Regions from separate parts of the Solibacillus sp. FSL W7-1464 genome, predicted to be linked through region 2. Evidence: a T-box and tRNA genes for the amino acid it is inferred to sense, from the RefSeq annotation. Region 2 holds a T-box; the other holds one or more tRNA genes.
What was found. A T-box is a leader RNA that pairs with one kind of tRNA and senses whether it is charged. The one in region 2 lies ahead of trpS (tryptophan--tRNA ligase), so its partner is inferred to be a tRNA-Trp.

Region 1 (8,020 bases), 2.5 Mb from region 2:
GAGTGCGTAATAGCTCACTGGTCGAGTGACGCTGCGCCGAAAATGTATCGGGGCTAAACGATTCACCGAAGCTGTGGATGCATACTTTGAGTATGCGTGGTAGGAGAGCGTTCTAACAGCGTTGAAGTCAGACCGGAAGGACTGGTGGAGCGGTTAGAAGTGAGAATGCCGGTATGAGTAGCGAAACATGGGTGAGAATCCCATGCACCGTATGACTAAGGTTTCCTGAGGAAGGCTCGTCCGCTCAGGGTTAGTCGGGACCTAAGCCGAGGCCGATAGGCGTAGGCGATGGACAACAGGTTGATATTCCTGTACCACCTCCTCACCGTTTGAGAAATGGGGGGACGCAGTAGGATAGGGTAAGCACGCCGTTGGTTGCGCGTGTTCAAGCAGTAAGGCGTGTATGTAGGCAAATCCGCATACTATAACGTTGAGCTGTGATGACGAGCTCGTATGAGCGAAGTTCCTGATTTCACACTGCCAAGAAAAGCCTCTATCGAGGTGAGAGGTGCCCGTACCGCAAACCGACACAGGTAGTCGAGGAGAGAATCCTAAGGTGTGCGAGAGAACTCTCGTTAAGGAACTCGGCAAAATGACCCCGTAACTTCGGGAGAAGGGGTGCTTCTTTGGGTGCATAGCCTAGAGAAGCCGCAGTGAATAGGCCCAGGCGACTGTTTAGCAAAAACACAGGTCTCTGCAAAACCGTAAGGTGACGTATAGGGGCTGACGCCTGCCCGGTGCTGGAAGGTTAAGAGGAGCGGTTAGCGCAAGCGAAGCTGTGAATTGAAGCCCCAGTAAACGGCGGCCGTAACTATAACGGTCCTAAGGTAGCGAAATTCCTTGTCGGGTAAGTTCCGACCCGCACGAAAGGCGTAACGATCTGGGCACTGTCTCAACGAGAGACTCGGTGAAATTATAGTACCTGTGAAGATGCAGGTTACCCGCGACAGGACGGAAAGACCCCGTGGAGCTTTACTGTAGCCTGATATTGAATTTTGGTACAACTTGTACAGGATAGGTAGGAGCCAGAGATCTCGGAGCGCCAGCTTCGAAGGAGGCGTCGGTGGGATACTACCCTGGTTGTATTGAACTTCTAACCCATGCCCCTTAGCGGGGTAGGAGACAGTGTCAGGCGGACAGTTTGACTGGGGCGGTCGCCTCCTAAAGAGTAACGGAGGCGCCCAAAGGTTCCCTCAGAATGGTTGGAAATCATTCGTAGAGTGTAAAGGCATAAGGGAGCTTGACTGCGAGACCTACAAGTCGAGCAGGGTCGAAAGACGGGCTTAGTGATCCGGTGGTTCCGCATGGAAGGGCCATCGCTCAACGGATAAAAGCTACCCCGGGGATAACAGGCTTATCTCCCCCAAGAGTCCACATCGACGGGGAGGTTTGGCACCTCGATGTCGGCTCATCGCATCCTGGGGCTGTAGTCGGTCCCAAGGGTTGGGCTGTTCGCCCATTAAAGCGGTACGCGAGCTGGGTTCAGAACGTCGTGAGACAGTTCGGTCCCTATCCGTCGTGGGCGTAGGAAATTTGAGAGGAGCTGTCCTTAGTACGAGAGGACCGGGATGGACATACCGCTGGTGTACCAGTTGTCTTGCCAAAGGCATCGCTGGGTAGCTATGTATGGACGGGATAAGTGCTGAAAGCATCTAAGCATGAAGCCCCCCTCAAGATGAGATTTCCCATTACGCAAGTAAGTAAGACCCCTGAAAGACGATCAGGTAGATAGGTTCGAGGTGGAAGTGCGGTGACGTATGCAGCTGACGAATACTAATCGGTCGAGGACTTAACCACATTTTATTGCTCAATTCAATGAAACGTTTATCCAGTTTTGAAAGAATGAAAATTTATTAAAAAATACTTGACAAATATGAAAAGTATGATATAATAAGTAATGTCTTTCGAATAAATAGTCTAGTGATGATGGCAAAGAGGTCACACCCGTTCCCATACCGAACACGGAAGTTAAGCTCTTTAGCGCCGATGGTAGTTGGGGGCTTCCCCCTGTGAGAGTAGGACGTCGCTAGGCTGTTATAAAATTATTCCGAAGTAGCTCAGTTGGTAGAGCATCCGGCTGTTAACCGGCAGGTCGCAGGTTCGAGTCCTGCCTTCGGAGCCATTAAATCTTGGAGAGTTGTCCGAGTGGCCGAAGGAGCACGATTGGAAATCGTGTATGCGGGTAACCCTGCATCAAGGGTTCAAATCCCTTACTCTCCGCCAGGCAAATTTAGAGGCCCGTTGGTCAAGTGGTTAAGACACCGCCCTTTCACGGCGGTAACACGGGTTCGAATCCCGTACGGGTCACCAAAAAGATACATAAGTAAGTATCCAGCGTTGGAGGATTAGCTCAGCTGGGAGAGCACCTGCCTTACAAGCAGGGGGTCGGCGGTTCGAGCCCGTCATCCTCCACCATTAAACAAATAGTATTATCGCGGGGTGGAGCAGTGGTAGCTCGTCGGGCTCATAACCCGAAGGTCGCAGGTTCAAGTCCTGCCCCCGCAACCAAATGGTCCCGTGGTGTAGCGGTTAACATGCCTGCCTGTCACGCAGGAGATCGCCGGTTCGATCCCGGTCGGGACCGCCATTTTTAAAACATTAAATTGTGGGTTTGTAGCTCAGTTGGTAGAGCATTAGATTGAAGCTCTAAGTGTCGGCGGTTCGATTCCGTCCAAACCCACCATATTTTTTTGCCGGTGTAGCTCAGTTGGTAGAGCAACTGACTTGTAATCAGTAGGTCGAGGGTTCGACTCCTTTCGCCGGCACCATTACCTGGAGGGGTAGCGAAGTGGCTAAACGCGGCGGACTGTAAATCCGCTCCTTAGGGTTCGGCGGTTCGAATCCGTCCCCCTCCACCATCCTTTTGATAGGGGCATAGTTTAAAGGTAGAACTACGGTCTCCAAAACCGTCAGTGTGGGTTCGATTCCTACTGCCCCTGCCAAATAACTTTAAAATACTTAAAATAATATAGTGGCGGTTGTGGCGAAGTGGTTAACGCACCTGATTGTGGTTCAGGCATTCGTGGGTTCGATTCCCATCAGTCGCCCCATTTTTATTTAGGTTTAAGTATTAAAATTATAATATAGTGGCGGTTGTGGCGAAGTGGTTAACGCACCTGATTGTGGTTCAGGCATTCGTGGGTTCGATTCCCATCAGTCGCCCCATTCTATTCTATATAAAAATTTAAATATTGGGGTATAGCCAAGCGGTAAGGCAACGGATTTTGATTCCGTCATGCCCTGGTTCGAATCCAGGTACCCCAGCCATTTTTTTATTTGCGGAAGTAGTTCAGTGGTAGAACACCACCTTGCCAAGGTGGGGGTCGCGAGTTCGAACCTCGTCTTCCGCTCCAAACATGGCGGCATAGCCAAGTGGTAAGGCACAGGTCTGCAACACCTTTACCACCGGTTCAAATCCGGTTGCCGCCTCCATATTTTATTGAATCGGAAAACCCGATTTTTTTTTACCTTATTTTGCCGAGTTGGTGGAATGGCAGACACGACGGACTCAAAATCCGTTGCCGCGAGGCGTGTGGGTTCAAGTCCCACACTCGGTATCAGTTCAATACAACAGATCAAAAACCCTTAAAACCTTTAAATTAGGCTTTAAGGGTTTTTTGCTTATGCTTTCAGTAATTGAATTGTAGTATAATATCTACTCCTGCATTACCGCTCTTATAATAACGCTGCAACCGCAGTAACAATGCTTATGGATTTCCTAGAATGCATGCAATCATTAATCCATTGAAAGTGTTTAAAAGTATAATAATATTATTCAGGAATTAAAATGGTTTCTCTGTTTTTCATATTTAAAATTGCGAAAGATATGCTAAGTACATATGTTTAAGCCTCGCTTCAGTACAAGCTTTTTTTATAGGAAATAATACGTTTTTTTCTAGCTTCTTAAAAATATTTACTATAGAATGAACATTATAATGTAAGGAAGATAAAACACAGCAAATATTATTTAAATAATAACAAATGTGTATTTTAGTAAGGAAGTAGGGAATTAAATAAATGAATGTAGCAACAAACTTTAAATGGATTGAAGCGACGAATTATGATGAGATGAGTAAAATTGCCGCAACAATTTTTATAGATCAATTAAAAAAGAATGGTGCAACGGTATTTGGAATGGCTACAGGTGGTACTCCGGAAGGCTTTTATAAAGAGCTGGTAGCAGCATACAAAGCTGGTGAGGTATCCTTTGCACAGGCCAAGTCTTTTAACCTGGATGAGTATATCGGCATTAATCCGGCAAATGAATCGAGCTACCATTTTTATATGGATCATCATCTGTTTAATCATATTGATATAAAACAGGAAAATATTTATTTACCCGCAGGTAATAAATCAAATTTAGAAAAGGCAGCAGCTGAATATGATGCGATGATAAAGGATGCAGGAAATATTGATGTACAGCTTTTAGGAATCGGTGTGAATGGACATATCGGTTTTAATGAGCCGGGTACTCCTTTTGATTTAGGTACAAATATTGTAGAGCTCACACAGTCTACACGTGAAGCGAATCAAGTTTATTTTGACTCAATTGACGATGTTCCGACACATGCTATTACAATGGGTATCAAGACAATCTTGAGTTCTAAAAAGATTGTATTATTAATTTCGGGTGCATCAAAACAAGAGGCCTTTGATCGTTTGCGCAGTGGGATAGTAACAGAAGACTTTCCTGCAAGCGCTCTGCACAACCATCCGGATGTGACTGTAATTTATACAGATGTTAAATAAGATGTTAAATAAAATAAAGGAGTGCATACAATGTGCACTCCTTTTTATTTTATAGTCGAAATAAATACCCCGGCAATAACAGCGACCCCACCAATTATTTGGGCAAGCAGGAGTTGCTCATTTAAAAACAGCACGGCAAAGATTGCAGCGAATAGTGGAATGAAGTTCAGGTAGATTCCCGCTTTGTTCGCACCTAATGAGACCACACCATTGTTCCAGCTTAAAAAGGCAACAATTGAAGCAATGAGCCCCACATAAATAATCGCCCCAATTGTCGAAGCGTTCCATACGATTGCTTGTGACGATGTAAGTTGTTCAAATACTGCAAACGGGAGTAACATAATGGCACCGATTGCGATCGTCACTAAAAATGTAGAGTATCCTGGCAATTTCCCAGCATACTTTTTAATGAGTAATGAATAGACACTCCAACATACTACCGCAACTACTACGATTAAGTCCCCTTTGTTGAAAGAAAATGTAAGCAGGCTTTGCAATGAACCTCCAGATATAATAAAGAGCACTCCGGCTAAAGAGAGAAGCGTGCCGAGCAGTTGAAATTTTGTTAAGCGTTCTTTTAAAAAGATGAAGCTCAGTATGTATATAATAATCGGTGTCGATGAATTCATTAATGATGCATTGATGGACGTTGTATAATGCAGGCCGATATATACGAGTGTATTGAATGCGGCAACTCCTGTTAGTGCTAAAATAATGACAGCACCCCAATACTGTCTCAGCGCAGGCCATTCTTTTTTTGTTCGTTGGTAGGCGATAGGGAAAAATACGAGAAAGGCGACAATCCAACGTAAAAAAGCTAGAGTAATCGGAGGAATATCCCCGGAAACAGCCCGGCCAATTACAAAGTTACCGCCCCATAATAAAGTAGCTAAAATGAGCAATAGCTGTGGTGGAAATTTCATACTTGTACATCTCCTTATATTGGAAAAATGATTTTATCTATTATAGGGACAACCACATGGAATTTGCAATGCGCTTTACATAAAACGCTATGATACAATAGCGACAGAAGTAAAAGGAGGTCATTAAAATGAAAATACGACCAGCAAGATTACAGCAAGGCGATACTGTAGGATTAGTAAATTTAAGCAGTCCGCTTAAGACAGAATCATTAGGTGATAAATTAGCGTTCTTAGATGAGCTAGGTTTAAAATATAAGCTTGGTAATACAGTGCAAGATTATGAAGGCTATTTGGCAGGTTCCGACGAGGAGCGTATTAAAGACTTCCATCAAATGATTGTCGATCCGGAAGTGAAGGCAGTCTTTTTAGTGACAGGCGGCTATGGAGTCTCAAGAATTATCGATAAAATAAGTTACCCATTAATCGAGGACAATCCGAAAATTATTTGGGGCTTTTCCGATGTGACGGCTCTACACACTCAAGTAAACGAGTTTGCAAATTTAGTGACATTCCATGGCCCGATGATGTCCAGTCCAAAAGGGGAGCTGGATACTCTTTCTAAAAAAATGTTCCAGCAGCTGTTCCAACCGATTGAAATTCAGTATACAGATAGCATTTCACCACTTACGGCAATTGTACCGGGAGTTGTACGCGGCGAATTGACAGGCGGAAATTTAAACCGTATTGTCAGTACGCTTGGAACGAAATTTGAAATTGATGTGCGCAATAAAATATTACTACTTGAAGATATAGGGGAAACAATTGAGCAAATTGATTTAATGCTGAACCAGCTGCGTCTTTCAAGAAAGCTGGAGCTTGCAGCAGGCTTTGCTATAGCGGACTTTAATATGCCGGATGATACATACAGCTATGCAGATGTACTGAAGGTAATAGAAGGGTATTTGAAGCCATTTAACAAACCTGTGTTAGCAGGATTTAAAATTGGCCACTGCAAACCTAATATTGCGATTCCATTAGGTGTGGATGTAATTTTGGACGCAGATGAAAAGGCATTAAGAATTTTACCTGGGGTAGAGTAAATATTTATAAAGAGCAGACAGATAATTACCGTTATCTGTCTTTTTTCTATATTTATAGGTAAAAAATACTTCTATTTAAGTTTTTATGTAAGACTTTAATCTGAATTTTCTAAACGAAATATAGGAATAAAAATGGGTATTGTGTTAAATTATAGTAAGGCAGTAGATTAAGGAGGCTTTTTCAAGAATATACATAAATTTTATATCATGAGATAAAGAGAGGAATGGTGTCTGTATTATGTATAAAAATAAAAATATAGTAATGATTTTATTTTCAGTTGTTATGAGCGGCATTACGGTAGCCGTATTTCTTTTACATCGGGTTTTTGGATGGATCGAACCGTATACTTTGCTGGAACAATCACGTGGAGCATCTTTAACACCAATGAATGCATCAATCATCTTTTCTTTAATTTCAATATCCATTGGTCTGATTATTGCATCCTATATATTATTTAGAAAAAACAGTTCACATACATATATCCCTATGTTCACAGCTATTTCAGCAACTATCGGAAGTATAGCTCTCATCGCAAGCGGACACGGATTGGTAGAATATCATTTTTCTGTATTTCTGGTGGTGGCCGCATTAGGCTATTATGAAAGTGTTAAAATTGTTGTCGTATCAACAATGATTTTCGTAGCTCAGCATCTACTAGGCTATTTCTTTGTACCGGAATTATTGTGCGGTTTGACTGAGTATCCATTTAAATTACTGCTGATCCATGCCTTCTTCCTATTGTTGACTAGTGGGGTTGTCATCACGCAAATTCTTGTGCGTAAACATACAATTCAGCAATACAAAAAAGAAAAGAATCATGCTGACATTATTAAAAATATGATGAAAAATGTTAATGGCATGTCTCAACAAGTACTGGAAAATATTAATACTTTGGAGTCGAGTGCCACAACCAGTAAAGAATCAGCGCAACACACTCAATTGGCAATCCAGCATTTAGTAACAGCAGCAGATGAACAGATGGACTATACAGAGAAAAGTCGTGCAATGCTTGAAAAAGTAAACGAAAGTACCCATACGGTCATCAATCACCTGACCATCTCAAAAGAAGCTTCACAGGAAACATCGGAAGAGGCATTACACGGGATGGCCGTTATGTCAGATACGGTTCAACAGATGAACAGTGTCGTGAAAAGTGCAGATCAGATGCAATTCGTTGTGAAGCAGTTGGAGAACCGTTCAATTGAAATTGAAAATACATTACAGTTAATTACGGAAATTGCCGCTCAAACGAATTTGCTTGCATATCATTGATTTTTTAATGTATTTTAAACAAACCCTTGATATTA
Region 2 (16,128 bases):
AAATCATCCGTGAAAACAAGGACGGCAACTATGCGATTATTTTGGACCGTGAAATGGTGGAAGTATACCAAGTGATAGAAGCGCGTGGTATTAACACATCTTACATTGTTGCACTTGGATTAGTCGTTGTACTATACACAGCATTTATGATTGTTATTATGAAACGCGGTAAAAAGCGCCGTGCCGAGAATTTATAACACTAGATAAAAAGCCTGGAGAAGCAGACAACATGCTTTTCCAGGCTTTTATAGTTTATTACAGTTTTAATCGGTCCTGCAGAAATTTCCCGATGCCGTCTTCATTGTTCGATAGTGTAATTTCATTGGCAATTGATTTCAAATCGTCTATACCGTTACTCATCGCAACGCCAACGCCTGCGTATTCAATCATTTCCAAGTCATTGTCCTCATCGCCAAATGCAATGATACGGTCGCGCGGAATGCCCATTTCCTTTGCAATATAGTCGATGCCTACAGCTTTACTTAACCCTTTATGGACAATTTCGATAATCGGGAAAGGTGCTCCCCAACGTCGATGCTCGATCAGCTCAGCATGAACATCCTGTAAATGTTTGCGGATAATCGGTGTATTGACATCATCTGCTTGAATAAGCAAACTTGTCGGGTCTTCTTTTAATGTATTTTTCAGATCGCCTGTTAAAATATTGGGGTTGCCCATATGCAGCAACTGAAGCACGCCTTCATCTTCACGATGGAGATATACATCATCCATTACTTCGGCGATTAAGTTGTCGTATTCATATTTATGAACAGATTCTACAACATCATGGACTACACTTAAATCGACTGTTGTATGAATCGTTTTCCACATCGGATTTTTAGGATGGTGGATGAGGGCTCCGTTGAAATTGACAATCGGAGTTGTTAAACTCAGCTCCTGATAATAAAGCTGACTCGCACGGTACGGACGTCCTGTCGCAATCATCACCTGATGACCGGCTTCTTTTGCTTTCAACAAAGTTTCCTTTGTCAGCGCAGAAATCTTTTTCTCGTCCGTCAATAAAGTGCCGTCTAAATCTAATACTATTAAATGTTCATTCATGAGAGTAAGCCTCCTTTAGCCTGGGTATAATTGTAACGTGCAAAAATAGCATTCGTCAAAATTTTGAAACATAGACCAATTTTTGCTAATGTAAACAAAGAGGTGAGAAATTTGATAGTAGATAAAGAACAATGGAAGTCCATTCCATTACTGCATGTATATGATGAAACGATGGATGAGAAAACACCGGTCGTTATTTTTCTTCATGGTTTTTTAAGCGCAAAGGAACATAATCTGCATTATGCTTATCAGTTTGTGCAGCAAGGTGTACGCGTTATACTACCGGATGCATTAATGCATGGTGAACGATCGAATCAATTGACGGAAGACCAGATGAACTTCAACTTCTGGAAAATTGTATTGAAGTCAGTGGAAGAAGTACATACTATTTATGAAGAATTGAAGCTGAAAAACTTGGCGGGCACTAAAGTTGGGATTGCCGGAACTTCAATGGGCGGAATCGTCACATCTGGCTGTTTAGCGATCTACCCATGGATTGAAACGGCAGGTATTTGCATGGGAACGACAAGTTATACAAAACTGGCTCTCCATCAAGTAGAGGATTTAAAGCAAAAAGGTATATCATTTCCGCTGTCTGATGAACAGCAGACAGGCTTGCTTCAAATGCTGCAAAAATTCGATATGGAGCAGCATGAGGAATTATGGGCAAACAAACCAATTATTTTCTGGCATGGGGAGCGCGATACGGTCGTTCCTTATCATATGAGCCGAGATTATGTTGAACAACTGGAAAAAGAAAAAAAAGCAAAACATATTACTTATCTGGCAGAACGAAAAGCAGGGCATGCCGTATCGAGAAACGGGATTTTGCAAGTCACGCAATTTATGGCGCATTGTTTGGCATAAAGCATACGTTCTGCTATGATTAACAATAACACCATGGCGAAAGGGGAAATTTAAAATGGCAATTGATCACGATATGAAAGAAAGTATGTTAGGTGCATTGGAGAACGTAATCGACCCTGAGTTAGGCATTGATATCGTCAACTTAGGTTTAGTATATGAAGTGGATTTAACAGACGAGGGCTTAGCAATCGTTACAATGACACTAACATCAATGGGTTGTCCGCTTGCTCCGGTTATCGTTGACCAAGTTACAACGGCACTTAGCGAATTACCGGAAGTAAAAGAAGTAAAAGTGGATATCGTATGGCAACCGGCATGGTCTAAAGACAATATGTCCCGCTATGCAAAAATGGCATTAGGTATTCGTTAATAATAAGTAAATAAATGAATTAAGATTCGGTCATTTTGCGTATAGGCAAAGTGATCGTTTTTTTTTAGGTACTTTTTGGGGAGGAAACGGGGCGTAATTATTTGTTGTTTGACCAACTTTGACTTATAATAAAATTAATCAATAAAGGTCAAACTAATTGAAAGGGTGTACTCTATGCAATTTAACCAAACACAAGATAATCGTCCGCCATTAGAACAATTTGGACGTAACTTAATCGAACAAGTAAAAAACGGTAAGATGGATCCGGTTATTGGACGAGATGAAGAAATTCGGAACGTCATTCGTATTCTGTCACGTAAAACCAAAAACAATCCGGTGCTCATTGGTGAACCGGGTGTTGGTAAAACAGCGATTGTCGAAGGGCTGGCACAGCGTATCGTAAGACGGGATGTACCGGAAGGATTAAAAGATGCGGAGCTTTATGAACTGGACATGAGTGCACTAATCGCAGGAGCATCCTATCGCGGACAGTTTGAAGAGCGGCTGAAATCAGTATTAAAACAGGTGAAAGAGTCAGAGGGGCGCATTATTTTATTCATCGATGAGATCCATACAATTGTCGGTGCAGGGAAAACGGACGGGGCAATGGACGCTGGAAATATGCTGAAGCCAATGCTTGCGCGTGGTGAACTGCATTGTATCGGTGCAACAACATTGGATGAATACCGCATGTATATTGAAAAAGATCCTGCATTGGAACGCCGCTTCCAGCAAGTAATGGTACGAGAACCTTCTATTGAAGATACGGTCTCCATTTTACGCGGAATAAAAGATCGTTTTGAGGAACATCACCGTGGTGTCCGCATTCATGACCGCGCAATTATTGCAGCGGCACAGTTGGCGAACCGCTATATTACAGACCGATTTTTACCGGATAAGGCGATTGATCTGGTCGATGAGGCATGTGCCATGATCCGCATTGAAATCGATTCAATGCCACAGGAACTGGATCAGTTAACGCGCCGCCTCACTCAGCTGAAAATTGAACAGCAGGCACTGAAAAAAGAAAAAGATGAGGCAAGCAAAAAACGTCTTGAAATAATTACAGACGAAATTGATTCATTGGAAGTATCAATCAAGTCAATGAAAGAACAGTGGGAACTCGAGAAAAACGGCCTGCAAATTGTTCGTGATAAAAAAGATGAGCTGAAAAAAATGGAAGCCGAGCGCGATGACTTATTTATTTCAGGCAGTAATTTAGCAAGGGCAAGTGAGCTTCAATACAGTAAAATACCACAGCTTGAAAAGGAAATTGCCGAGCTGGAGCAGCAGTTGAAACAGTCGGAAGGTAACCGCATGCTGCGTGAAGAAGTAACTGAAGATGAAATTGCTAAAATTATTTCACGATGGACAGGGATTCCGGTAACGAAGCTTGTTGAAGGTGAACGCGAAAAACTGCTCCGTTTAAAAGATACACTGCATGAACGGGTAGTCGGTCAGGACGATGCGGTAACATATGTAACGGAAGCAGTCTGGCGTGCGCGTTCCGGTATTAAGGATCCGAATAAGCCGATCGGAAGCTTCCTGTTCCTCGGTCCAACAGGTGTAGGGAAAACGGAATTGGCAAAAGCATTGGCTGCACAATTATTTGATTCAGAAGACCATTTCATCCGTATTGATATGAGCGAGTATATGGAGAAACATTCTGTATCGCGGCTTGTCGGAGCTCCTCCAGGATATATTGGTTATGAAGAGGGCGGTCAGCTGACAGAAGCGGTTCGTCGTAACCCGTATTCCGTTGTATTGCTGGATGAAATCGAAAAGGCACATCCGGATGTCGCGAATATTTTACTGCAAGTACTTGATGATGGCCGCATTACAGATAGTCAGGGACGGATCGTCAACTTTACGAATACCGTCATCATCTTGACATCGAATATCGGCTCGCAGTTTTTACTGGAAGCATCTGAAGAAGCGGAACAGCTTGTCCAAGCGGCATTGCGCCAGCATTTTAAGCCGGAGCTGTTAAACCGGATGGACGATATAATTATGTTCCACGCACTATCGAACGAGCACTTCCATAAGATTGCCCGGAAATATGTAAAGCAGCTTCAGGATCGGGTAGCGGAGCAGGAAATTACGTTGTCTGTGGACGCAGAAGTTGTAGATTGGATTGTGAAGCACGGGATTGACCCGCAGTTTGGTGCACGACCGCTTAAACGCTTCGTTCAACGCCATTTGGAAACGATTGTTGCCCGTGAGCTGTTAAAAGGAGAAGTAACAGCAGGCGGAAGTTTATCGATTGCACTGGAAAATGAAGAGTTAGTCATAAAATCAAATTAAGTATGAAAAAAGCTTGTACATGAATGCGTACAAGCTTTTTTGTTTGGCGTGTAAATGTTCTAATAAGGATGAATAAAGTTCTAATAAAAATGAAAAGTTCTACTAAAAGCCGGAAGTTCTAATATAAATGTCAGTTGTTTTAATAAGAGGTGCAACTGTTCAAATAAACGTGTCGACTATTCTAATATGAAATATAAAACTTCTAATATTGTATGGAAGTTTTCTAATAAAATCAGCGCCCAGTCAAACTAGGCGTAAATAACAAGGGGCTGTCCAGTAGTTTTACCGGACAGCCCCTTGTTATCTATTAGTGATGCTCTGCTTCTGCTTCTGGAGTTGATTCGTTTGGAATGATTGCAGCGATAATAATAACTAATACGCTGAATACTAATGATACGATTACGCCATTCATGAAGTTAAAATCTACACTTAATACAGAACTTACTACATAGTTTAGCATTGAAACTAATAAGAATGACCAAAAGAACGTAATGATATATTGCATCAAATTCACCTCATTGAACTTATTTATAACGTTATTGTGAAATTACATCTTCAATATCATACCACAAGCGTTCATGAAATTAAAAGGGCGAATCAAATTATTCTTCAAGTTGTCATAAATGCTTGTTTTTATTGCTTTTTTAAGTAGGAATTAACAAGGAAAACGTGAAAATTAGCTGGAAGCTGTATGTCTAATATTTGAACGATTTTGTCCATTTGCTGTTTAACATTAAATGTAAGAAACGAACTGGAAAACTTCATATGCCATTTAATTTCATGAAGATGTTTTACCAAATAGCATAGCCATTTTTTTCGTAAAAAAAACAATTATAATTCCCAATCCCTCGTTTTCCAGAAATTTTAATTGTGTTCAAAATAATTATGCTCTATAATTAGTACCAACTACTAATAATTAGTTATATTTTTTGAGTGATGAAAAACAAGGGGGCTATTATATGAATGCCGGTATTATAGGGATGGGGAAATATGTTCCGGAAAAAGCTATAGCAAATAAAGATTTTGAAAAAGTATTAGATACATCAGATGAGTGGATTCGTTCTCGTACAGGAATTGAAAACCGTTTTATCGCCGAGAATGAAGAAACATCGGATTTAGCATATAAAGCAGCAGTGCAAGCGATTGAAAATGCAGGTATTACGCCAGATCAAATCGGTTTAATTGTTGTTGCGACAGTTACACAGGATCAGAATTTCCCGAGTGTAGCGTGTCAAATTCAAGAAAGACTAGGAATATCGGGATGTGGCGCGATGGATGTTTCCGCTGCATGTTCGGGATTTATTTATGGAACGGCGATTGCAAAACAATTTATTGAGAGTAATAGCTATGAATATATATTAGTAGTAGGTGTTGAAAAACTGTCGAAAATTGTGGATTGGGATGACCGCAACACTGCTGTTCTTTTCGGAGATGGTGCAAGTGCAGCTGTTCTCGGTAAAGTTTCGGAAGGGCGCGGGATTCTGGCGTTCGAACTTGGTGCTGACGGAACAGGCGGTAAGCATCTTTATTTAAATCCTGAAAACCATATTGAGATGAATGGCCGCGAAGTATTTAAATTTGCGGTTCGTCAAATGGGCGAGTCGGCTGTAAGTGTGCTCGAAAAGGCAGGCCTGACGAAGGAAGATGTCGATTATTTAGTGCCGCATCAGGCAAACATCCGCATTATGGAAGCCGCAAGAGAACGTCTTGACCTACCGGAGGAAAAAATGTCGAAAACAATCCAGAAATACGGCAATACATCTGCTGCTTCAATCGGTATTTCAATCGTTGAAGATTTGGAGTCAGGGAAGATCAAAGATGATGATATTGTTGTTTTAGTCGGTTTCGGCGGAGGGCTTACATGGGGAGCACTCGCAGTAAAGTGGGGTAAATAAGAACGTTGATTGGAATATGGGGAGCTGGAACGAATGCTGAAAACCGTTACGATCTGTGACAACGCATTCATGGCCAACATCGTATTACCCCGACCGAAATGAAAATCAACTTTTATATAGGAAAAGAACTTAACTTAGAAAAGGGTGTTAAATAATGGAGAAAAGAAGAGTTGTTGTTACAGGAATCGGTGCAGTAACGCCAGTAGGAAACAGTGCAGAGCAAGCATGGGAAAATGTAATTGCAGGCAAGTCTGGTATTGGACCATTAACACGTGTAGATGTAAGCAAATTTCCGGTATCTGTAGCGGCTGAAGTTAGAGATTTTAACATAGAAGAATATATCGAAAAGAAAGAAGCGCGTAAAATGGACCGTTTTACCCATTATGCGATTGCTGCTTCAATGATGGCTGCAAAGGATGCAGACTTGACAATTACCGAAGAAATGGCACCGCGCGTAGGTGTGTGGATCGGTTCTGGAATCGGCGGAATGGAAACACATGAACAGCAGTTTCTAACATTCCAGGAGCGCGGTGTTCGCCGTGTAAGTCCATTCTTCGTACCGATGATGATTCCGGATATGGCTTCTGGACAAGTATCGATTTACCTTGGTGCAAAAGGGGTAAACTCTTGTTCTGTAACGGCTTGTGCATCAGGAACTAACTCAATTGGTGACGCGTTTAAAGTAATTGCACGCGGAGATGCGGATGTGATGATTACCGGTGGAGCGGAGGCGCCAATCGTAACTATGGCGGTAGCTGGCTTCTGTGCAAACACGGCTTTATCGTTAAATCCGGACAAGGCAACTGCATCACGTCCATTCGATAAAAACCGTGACGGCTTCGTTATTGGCGAGGGCGCAGGGATTTTAATTTTGGAAGAGTATGAACATGCAAAAGCGCGCGGTGCGAAAATTTACGGTGAAGTTGTGGGCTATGGCTCAACAGGGGATGCCCATCATATTACAGCACCGGCTCCAAATGGTGAAGGTGCAGCACGTGCGATGCAAATGGCAATCGATGATGCACAAGTATCGCCTGACCGCGTTGGTTATATTAACGCACACGGTACGAGTACACCATATAATGACTTATTTGAAACACAGGCGGTCAAAACTGTTTTTGGTGACCATGCCCATAAATTGGCGATGAGCTCGACAAAAAGTATGACAGGCCATTTACTAGGTGCAGCAGGCGGTATTGAGGCGATCTTTACGGTGCTTGCATTGAAGGAAGGTATTTTGCCGCCGACAATGAATCTAGACGAACCGGATCCGGAATGTGATTTGGATTATGTGCCAAATGCCGCACGAAAAGCAGAAGTTGAATATGCGTTAAGCAATTCACTTGGTTTCGGCGGTCATAATGCTTGTTTATTGTTTAAAAAAATTACAGATTAATAAAATGACAAAAAACGAACGTGCTTCTTCTATCGCACGTTCGTTTTTCGTATAGTTGTACGAAGGATGGTGTTTTGTGACACGTTTCGTACTTTTTTTATTTTTTTATGGGCTCAGTGTCATGTCGATCAGTAATATGATTTTATACTTGAACTACCGCACGCTCGGTTATTCATGGCATGCTGTATTAATGTACATTGTACATGGAGCAGAGCTTTATATGCTGCTTGTTGCTATTGGCGGGATGATTAGCGTCGTTTACGGCCTAAGCCCATCGCGTTCTCCATTTTCTTGAGTGTTTTAGAGGCAATGGCATTCGCTTTTACTGCACCCTCATCCAAAATTTCATCAAGCTCCGGTGAGTCAATCAGTGCATAATAGCGTTCTTGAATTGGTGTTAAGTGGTCAATAACAGTCTGCGCTACTCCAGCTTTAAAATCACCATAGCCTTTGCCTTCATACTTTGCTTCCAAATCTGCGATCGCTGTTCCGGATAAGGCAGATTCAATAATAAGCAAGTTAGATACACCTGGTTTGTTTTCAATATCAAATTTAACGATTCCCTCAGAATCTGTTACGGCAGATTTAATTTTCTTTTCAATTTCTTTTGCTGTATCAAGCAGGCGGATCGTCGCTTTTGAGTTCGTATCGGATTTTGACATTTTTTTCGTCGGCTCCTGCAATGACTTGATACGAGCGCCTTCTTTCGGCAATTGAATATCAGGGATTGTTAGGACATCATTGTAGCGTTTATTGAAACGCTCGGCTAAATCGCGCGTTAATTCAATATGCTGCTTCTGGTCTTCGCCTACTGGTACGATGTCTGTATTATACAGAAGAATATCGGCAGCCATTAACGGCGGGTATGTTAATAGTGCGGCAGAAACGGATTCTTTACCTGTTGATTTGTCTTTGAACTGTGTCATACGCTCCAATTCGCCGATAGAAGCGACACATTGCAGCATCCATCCGGCTTGTGCATGTGCAGGGACTTCCGACTGAATAAATAAAATAGATGTTTTCGGGTCAATGCCACATGCAATATACATTGCTGCCAATGAGCGGATATTTTTACGCAGCTCCAGGCGATCCTGTGGAACAGTGATTGCATGCTGATCCACGATGCAATAAATGGCGTTATTGTTTTCTTGTAGAGCAGGGAATTGTTTAATCGCTCCAATATAGTTCCCTAAAGTAATAGTTCCTGTTGGTTGTACACCTGAAAAGATTGTTTTCATTGGGTGCTCCTCCTTAAAATCAAATGAAAATAAAAAAACATCATGCGTCCTCTATTCGAAAATAGAAGGGACGAATGATGTTGAAATCCGCGGTACCACCCAGCTTGCCTTAATTGGCCACTTTACTTCGTAACGTGAAGGCGACGAGCTGGACTACTAATAGAAACGTTCATCAAGCTAACTCGGAAGTCCATTCCATTTAACGAATGGTCTGTTTGCACCAACCACAGACTCTCTAGGCATTCTCATTAAATGTACTACTCTTCGTCATCGTTTTTCATAATCTTGAAAGGATTATAACGTAAATAATCTAAAGAAAGCAATCGTTTTATTTAAAGAAAAAGGAATAAAACGAAGTGGAAATGGAAATAGTAGTAAATAGATAATTATATTTAAGGAAATATCATAGTATTATCTGAATGTTTCTCAATTACTATTTGATAAATGAGAAAAAATTATGTAAAAACATTACGTTTTGATTCAGTATTTTACGGGTAAATTTTGTTATGGCATAAAAATATAGAAAGTGCGCTTATTAGAGAGAAATAGGTAATAAAATTTATTGCGTGAGTTGAATTATTTGTTGACATTGTATATTCAAACATGGGATATTCATGTATAATGGTAACAGAATCTTAAATTAAATTAATTCTAAATTAAGTTTTACTTATACATTTGTGCTTCATGTTTTCAGGAAGCAATATTTAGCAATTGAATTGAAATCAATTAGAGAGGAAGTGAGCCAATGTTAGTAACATTATTTACTTCACCAAGTTGTACTTCATGTCGAAAAGCAAAAGCATGGTTAGAGGAACATGATATCCCATATACAGAACGTAACATTTTTTCCGAGCCACTTACAATTAGTGAAATCAAAGAGATTTTACGAATGACAGAAGATGGTACCGATGAAATTATCTCGACGCGTTCGAAAATTTTCCAAAAGTTGAATGTTGATGTTGAAACATTGCCATTACAACGATTATATGAGCTTATTCAGGAATATCCGGGACTGTTACGTCGTCCGATTATTTTAGATGAAAAACGTCTGCAAGTCGGCTATAACGAAGATGAAATTCGTCGATTCCTGCCTCGTAAAGTACGAGCATACCAGTTGCAAGAAGCCCAACGCATGGTTAACTAAATATACCGCTCATGATGTTACGGATGCATATTGTGCAATTGTAGCATCTTTTTTTTGTTTTCGAACATATTAGTAAGAGACCTTAAGTACTTGATTTAAATTGATTCCTGCAATACAATTTCAATTATTCAAATAATTTCGGATGAATAATGTTTTTCCTTTTCATTTTAATCCAATCCATCATACAATAGAGTTATAGATACTTCTAATATTTAAAAGTATCTAAGTTCCGATGCAATAGAACGCCATATTGTATGCCACTTGGAAATAAAGCGACGTTCTATACAATGACTGTGAAGGGAGTTGAGGTCTAATGGACATCGAACGCATTAATGAAAATACGCTAAAATTATTTATTACGTATAGTGATATCGAGGACCGCGGTTATACACGTGAAGAAATATGGTACAATCGCGCAAAAGGTGAAGAGCTTTTCTGGGATATCATTGGTGAAATAAATACAGATGATTATTTCGATTTAGATGGTCCGATCTGGATTCATATTAACGCTTCAGAAAGTGGGTTGGAAGTCGTTGTTACACGCGCGTCTGTAGGTAATGACTCCGAAACTTCTTCAATGGCTGGCAACTTTGAGGATGACCTTCATATATCAGATCAATTAAATGAAATGGAAGAATCGATCTTCAATGCGATTGGCAAAGCGGCAAAAGAAGAAGAACAATCGCTTGAAAACGCCCGATTCCGATTTAAAGATATTGACGAACTAATACCTCTTGCAAAACGCGCAGCACCTTTAGGAATAGAGTCCGTGTTGTATAAATGGGAGGATTACTACTATTTATATGTAGATTTAAAAGATTTGGAAAGCCAGGAAGCGAGGAATATCATCGCTTTATGTACTGAATATTTAACGGCTTCCAAAATTACTGCGCACCGCCTTGAGGAGTATGCGGAGACAATTATTGCTGAAGACTGCTTCGAAACAATCATTACGTATTTTGAGTAGGAAAGCAGTTACAAAAGCCACCTGAAATCAGGTGGCTTTTTTGTGTGCACTGAGCTAATCTGAGAGTTGAAGAGCGCTTGAAGAAATTGGAACAAAAAGGTAGAAGAACCCTAGTGACGGAAAAGTGGAAAGTTCATTTTAAGAGTAGAATACCTTTAAAAAAGAAGTTTCCAATAGTTACCGATCGTAAGTTGAAAGTGAAAGCTGATTTCATTAAGATGGATAAAAAGGAGTGGAAGCAAATGCTGGTCGCGATGACAGAACAACAGCAATTATTCTATTTGACGCCGAAACTGCTGCCGGGTGAGTTACAAAGGTTAAAAAAGCAGCAATCCTTTTATTGTCCCCAATGTAAAGAACGGCTTTTGTTAAAGGCCGGACAAATAAAAATCCCGCACTTTGCCCATCAAAAAAACAGTGATTGCGATTCTTTGTTTTCGGAAGGGGAATCTGCTGCACATCTCCTTGGGAAACAACACCTCTTTCAACTTTTTACGAACCTTCAGGTAAGTCCCGTTCTTGAACCTTTTTTGCCGCAGCTTCAACAGCGGCCGGATCTTCTCATCACAGTTAAAGATTTACAATATGCTATTGAATTTCAGTGCAGCCCAATTGTGCCTTCGTCTTTTCAGCAACGTACAACGGGCTATTTGAATGCCAACATAACACCGGTATGGATATTGCACACTCCTGAAAAATTTAAACTTACCGGTATCGCGAAAATTTCAATCAATCATACAAACGGCCAGTTTATCCAGCAATATAAAAAACAGAAATTCCTCATCACCTATGATGTTGAAAGCAAAACATTCTACTATATAAGCAACTTAATCCACCTTCATAAATTGCAGTATTTTGCTGTCGTCAAGTCATTGCCCCTCAGTCAACAACGTTTTCCATTCCTGATCCCGGATAAAGTATCCAAGCCCCAATTTCATCTGCTTCTGAAAAAATACAGGAAATATCGGGAACACTATATCCACCCCCGTCTACTACTGAGCAAAAAGGGGGTAAACGATCGATTTTTCCGTGCCATTTATGAATTAAGGTTAACGTTGACAAATCTACCGGCATTTTTAGGGATTCCTGTCCATAATACGCATGCTTTTAACCGATTCTGTATAGAATGGCAAGTAGGGCTTTTTCATTTTATGGACTGCCATGCGCTCACTCCGGAAACGATGAATGTAAATGCAATTCCATATTTTTTCGAATGGAATCAAATGGAGCTGACGGGTGAGCGGAAAGCAGCGGTGGAACATTATTTAGCAATTTTGAGACATCTAGGTATTGAGCAATCGGATGAAAATATAGACGAAGTACAACTTTTTAATGTTCTGTACGACGAATTGGTTGCATTTGGATGTTGAAATTGTTTAAATAGATTTATAATTTCGAATTTCGGAATAGTAGGAGGCAACTAAATGGCAAAGCAAATTTTAACGCGTGAAGAAGTACCTGAGCAATTAACATGGGATTTAACAACAATCTTTGAATCCGATGATGCGTGGGAAGCTGAACTGAAGGAAGTGGAGCAATTATCAAAACAAGCTTCAGAATATAAAGGAAAAGTAGCGGAAAGTGCTGAAAGCTTATACAAAACATTGCAGTTTAGCGATGCATTATACGAGCGTCTGCACAAATTATACGTATATTCACATTTAAAACATGACCAGGATACTACGAACGGCAAGTATCAGGATTTGGATGGGCGTGTGCGTTCTGTTCTTACAAATGTAGGCGCGGCATGGTCATTTATTACGCCTGAAATTTTAGCGTTGGACGAAGCGACGTTAAACAGCTATGTAGAAAGCTATGAACCGCTTTCACTATACGAACAAAGCTTAAAAGAACTGAACTTGGGCCGTCCTCATATCCTTTCAGCTGAAAAAGAAGAATTACTTGCACAATTTTCTGAAGTGACTTCGACAGCCGGCAAAACATTCAGTGCATTAAATAATGCAGACTTGGAATTCCCTAAAATTAAAGGGGAAGATGGCGAAGAAGTACAAATTACGCACGGTAACTATATTACAATGCTGGAAAGTGACAACCGTGAAGTACGTGAAGCAGCATTTAAAGCAGTATATAAAACTTATGGTCAATATAAAAATACATTTGCAACAACTTTAGCAGGTAATGTAAAAGCTCATAATGCGAATGCAAAAGTTCGTAATTACAATTCAGCGCGCCATGCAGCACTGAGCAATAACTTCATCCCTGAAAAAGTGTATGACCAGCTTATTTCAACAATTCATGACTATTTACCGGCACTGCACCGCTATGTAGAGCTTCGCAAAAAAGTGCTTGGTTTAGATGAACTGCATATGTATGATCTGTTTACTCCGCTTGTTAAAGAGGTGAAAATGGAAGTAACATATGATGAAGCCAAGAAAACGATGGTAGAAAGCTTTGCGCCACTTGGTAAAGAATATCAGGAAATTGTACAAAAAGGTTTGGAAAGCCGTTGGGTGGATGTGCTTGAAAACAAAGGAAAACGCAGCGGGGCCTATTCTTCGGGAACGTTCGGTACAAATCCGTATGTGTTAATGAACTGGCAAAATAATGTGAATAACCTTTATACACTGGCACATGAATTCGGACACTCAATGCATAGTTATTACTCACGTGCCAATCAGCCATACCAATATGCAGATTACTCGATTTTCGTTGCAGAAGTGGCTTCAACATGTAACGAAGAACTATTATTTGACCACTTAATGAAGACATTGGATGATGATAAGCAGAAAATCTATTTATTAAATCAATGGTTGGACGGTTTCCGTGGTACGGTATTCCGTCAAACAATGTTCGCTGAGTTTGAGCATATGATTCACGAATTGGATGCAAAAGGCGAATCGATCACATCGGAAAAATTGACATCGATTTATTATGATTTAAACAAACAATACTTTGGTGATGCAATGACAGTAGATGAGGAAATCGGTCTGGAATGGGCACGTATTCCACATTTCTACTACAACTATTACGTATATCAATACGCAACAGGTCAATCAGCAGCAACAGCATTATCTAAACAAATTCTGGAAGAAGGCGAACCGGCAGTTGAACGCTATATTAACAACTTCCTAAAAGCAGGCTGCTCGGACTTCCCGATCGAAGTATTAAAAGCTGCAGGTGTAGATATGGAATCTCCGGAACCGATTGCATTGGCATGTAAAGTATTCGAAGAGAAGTTGGAAGAGCTTGAAAAATTATTATTGAATAATTAATAGTTTGTGAAAACGCATCTGTTTCAGGTGCGTTTTTTGCTTGAAAAAATTAAATTTTACTTTATTCTGGAGGTTGGCGAGGGTTGGATACAAGCCGTTGCTCTAGTAGATAAGGCTTTAAGAATGTTGATATATCGGCGTTTTAGGCAAGGACTTAAATAAGAATTCAGTTAAATTTATTTTAAACCTCGATTCTTTATATGGAAACGCTTACTATATGACGAATTTGTGAAATTGCGCAAGATGCATTGCAAGAAATATTATTCCATGATAGAGTAATAATCGTGAAATAAATCACATAACAAACATACACCCCTTTGTTTGAACGTGAACATTTCTCCCATCCCCTTTGTGAAAAAGAGGCGTCTTATTTCTCGAGAATAAGGCGCCTCTTTTGTTTTTGTTTACAGGTTTTGTGTTTTTTCAATGAATAGGGAGAGAACACTATACTAAAATGGGAATTTCCATCTTCTTCCGTATTTCAAGGCAAAGGTTTCAAATATATTCTAAAAATTTCCATTTCACTGTTCCAAACGTCGACTAAAAGGAACGCTGCACGATGTCATCCAAAAACAGCTGTAAATCCCTCACAACAGCTTCTGTGTTTCCTCTACCTTATGGGCTAATGTTTTCTTTTTCAAGTGCTCCAGAACGTACAGGGGGTTAAAATGCCTATGTCTATCCTCACACACGTAATAATTCCATTTTTCCTTTCCCTACTCGGAACATCTTGCGTAAAACACAAAAAAACCAGCCTGCATGGATGCATAGCTGGTCAAAATATTGTATAAGTGCGTTATATAAATTATTTAGTAGGTCGTGCGTTCTTTGGCACGCCAAAGTGTAATTTCATCCGTCATGATACGTTCTACTTTTTGCTGAAGCATGCGTTTCTTTAATTCACGTTCTGCCAGTTGTTCATTGATCGAATAGATTTCGGCTACTTCAGCTGTTGTTAAGGTGCTGAACCGATTGAATAAATCATCTAATGCGGGGACCGGTTGGCGAATTAATTCTTCTCCAAGCAATTCTGCTAAAATATGCTCGTATACTTCATAATTGTAAGAACCGCTAACTTTCAGCCCTTCATCTTCAATGCATTCATTGAAAAATACGATGCTTGGAATTTCCTCAACTTCCATTTCACGTGTTAAGTATAAATCGCATTGGAAGGCACGAGCCGCTTCCTTTGAACCGAAGTCAGATACGAACTCATCCATATCCAGATTGACTTGCTGTGCGATTTCAATTAACGTCGCATGTGAATTGATGTTGCGTGTATTAAGTGTCGCTACTTCCTGAACTTTGTTTAAATAGCGGAAACCTGCACGTTTTCCTTGAAGTTCGGCCGCTTTAATTGCAATTGAAGGTAATGCTGGATGTGTAATATCCAATTCCGCTCCGGAAACACAGCCTTTCATCCGGCTCGTCATGCTGTTAAGAGCAGCGAGTTCCGTACTAAGGACATATCGACATGTAAAGTAATGACCGTATTCTACTTGCAGTTTCCGCATTGTCATTTGCATGGATAATGCTTTTTCGCAAAGAGGGTCAATAAAAATATAAAGCTCAATCGGTTTATTACATGTAGATGGTGCTACAGGTTGCTGTAAAAGTTGGACATTATTCACTCAAATCCCTCCTCATCATTT

Region 1: it has a tRNA-Trp gene. The T-box ahead of trpS (tryptophan--tRNA ligase) is inferred to sense a tRNA for this amino acid. The anticodon was not compared.

What each region holds. Positions count from the first base shown of each region.
Region 1 is NZ_JBBORC010000001.1:3,303,577-3,311,596, reverse strand. It holds rRNA gene MKZ25_RS16590 (23S ribosomal RNA) at 1-1,797, shown strand, start outside; rRNA gene rrf (5S ribosomal RNA) at 1,917-2,032, shown strand; tRNA gene MKZ25_RS16580 (tRNA-Asn) at 2,047-2,122, shown strand; tRNA gene MKZ25_RS16575 (tRNA-Ser) at 2,132-2,223, shown strand; tRNA gene MKZ25_RS16570 (tRNA-Glu) at 2,236-2,310, shown strand; tRNA gene MKZ25_RS16565 (tRNA-Val) at 2,340-2,415, shown strand; tRNA gene MKZ25_RS16560 (tRNA-Met) at 2,434-2,508, shown strand; tRNA gene MKZ25_RS16555 (tRNA-Asp) at 2,512-2,587, shown strand; tRNA gene MKZ25_RS16550 (tRNA-Phe) at 2,608-2,683, shown strand; tRNA gene MKZ25_RS16545 (tRNA-Thr) at 2,693-2,768, shown strand; tRNA gene MKZ25_RS16540 (tRNA-Tyr) at 2,775-2,858, shown strand; tRNA gene MKZ25_RS16535 (tRNA-Trp) at 2,869-2,942, shown strand; tRNA gene MKZ25_RS16530 (tRNA-His) at 2,975-3,050, shown strand; tRNA gene MKZ25_RS16525 (tRNA-His) at 3,090-3,165, shown strand; tRNA gene MKZ25_RS16520 (tRNA-Gln) at 3,193-3,267, shown strand; tRNA gene MKZ25_RS16515 (tRNA-Gly) at 3,279-3,353, shown strand; tRNA gene MKZ25_RS16510 (tRNA-Cys) at 3,359-3,432, shown strand; tRNA gene MKZ25_RS16505 (tRNA-Leu) at 3,477-3,557, shown strand; gene nagB (glucosamine-6-phosphate deaminase) at 4,018-4,749, shown strand; gene MKZ25_RS16495 (DMT family transporter) at 4,794-5,672, opposite strand; gene MKZ25_RS16490 (S66 peptidase family protein) at 5,801-6,712, shown strand; gene MKZ25_RS16485 (methyl-accepting chemotaxis protein) at 6,951-7,985, shown strand.
Region 2 is NZ_JBBORC010000001.1:784,042-800,169, forward strand. It holds gene MKZ25_RS03650 (alpha-amylase family glycosyl hydrolase) at 1-197, shown strand, start outside; gene MKZ25_RS03655 (Cof-type HAD-IIB family hydrolase) at 256-1,062, opposite strand; gene MKZ25_RS03660 (prolyl oligopeptidase family serine peptidase) at 1,165-1,929, shown strand; gene MKZ25_RS03665 (metal-sulfur cluster assembly factor) at 1,991-2,299, shown strand; gene MKZ25_RS03670 (ATP-dependent Clp protease ATP-binding subunit) at 2,474-4,603, shown strand; gene MKZ25_RS03675 (YjzD family protein) at 4,911-5,108, opposite strand; gene MKZ25_RS03680 (beta-ketoacyl-ACP synthase III) at 5,563-6,498, shown strand; gene fabF (beta-ketoacyl-ACP synthase II) at 6,653-7,894, shown strand; gene MKZ25_RS03690 (hypothetical protein) at 7,971-8,189, shown strand; gene trpS (tryptophan--tRNA ligase) at 8,143-9,132, opposite strand; T-box leader at 9,196-9,412, opposite strand; gene spxA (transcriptional regulator SpxA) at 9,878-10,276, shown strand; gene mecA (adaptor protein MecA) at 10,590-11,243, shown strand; gene MKZ25_RS03710 (competence protein CoiA) at 11,486-12,613, shown strand; gene pepF (oligoendopeptidase F) at 12,668-14,476, shown strand; gene MKZ25_RS03720 (DsbA family protein) at 15,286-16,107, opposite strand; gene MKZ25_RS03725 (globin domain-containing protein) at 16,104-16,128, opposite strand, start outside.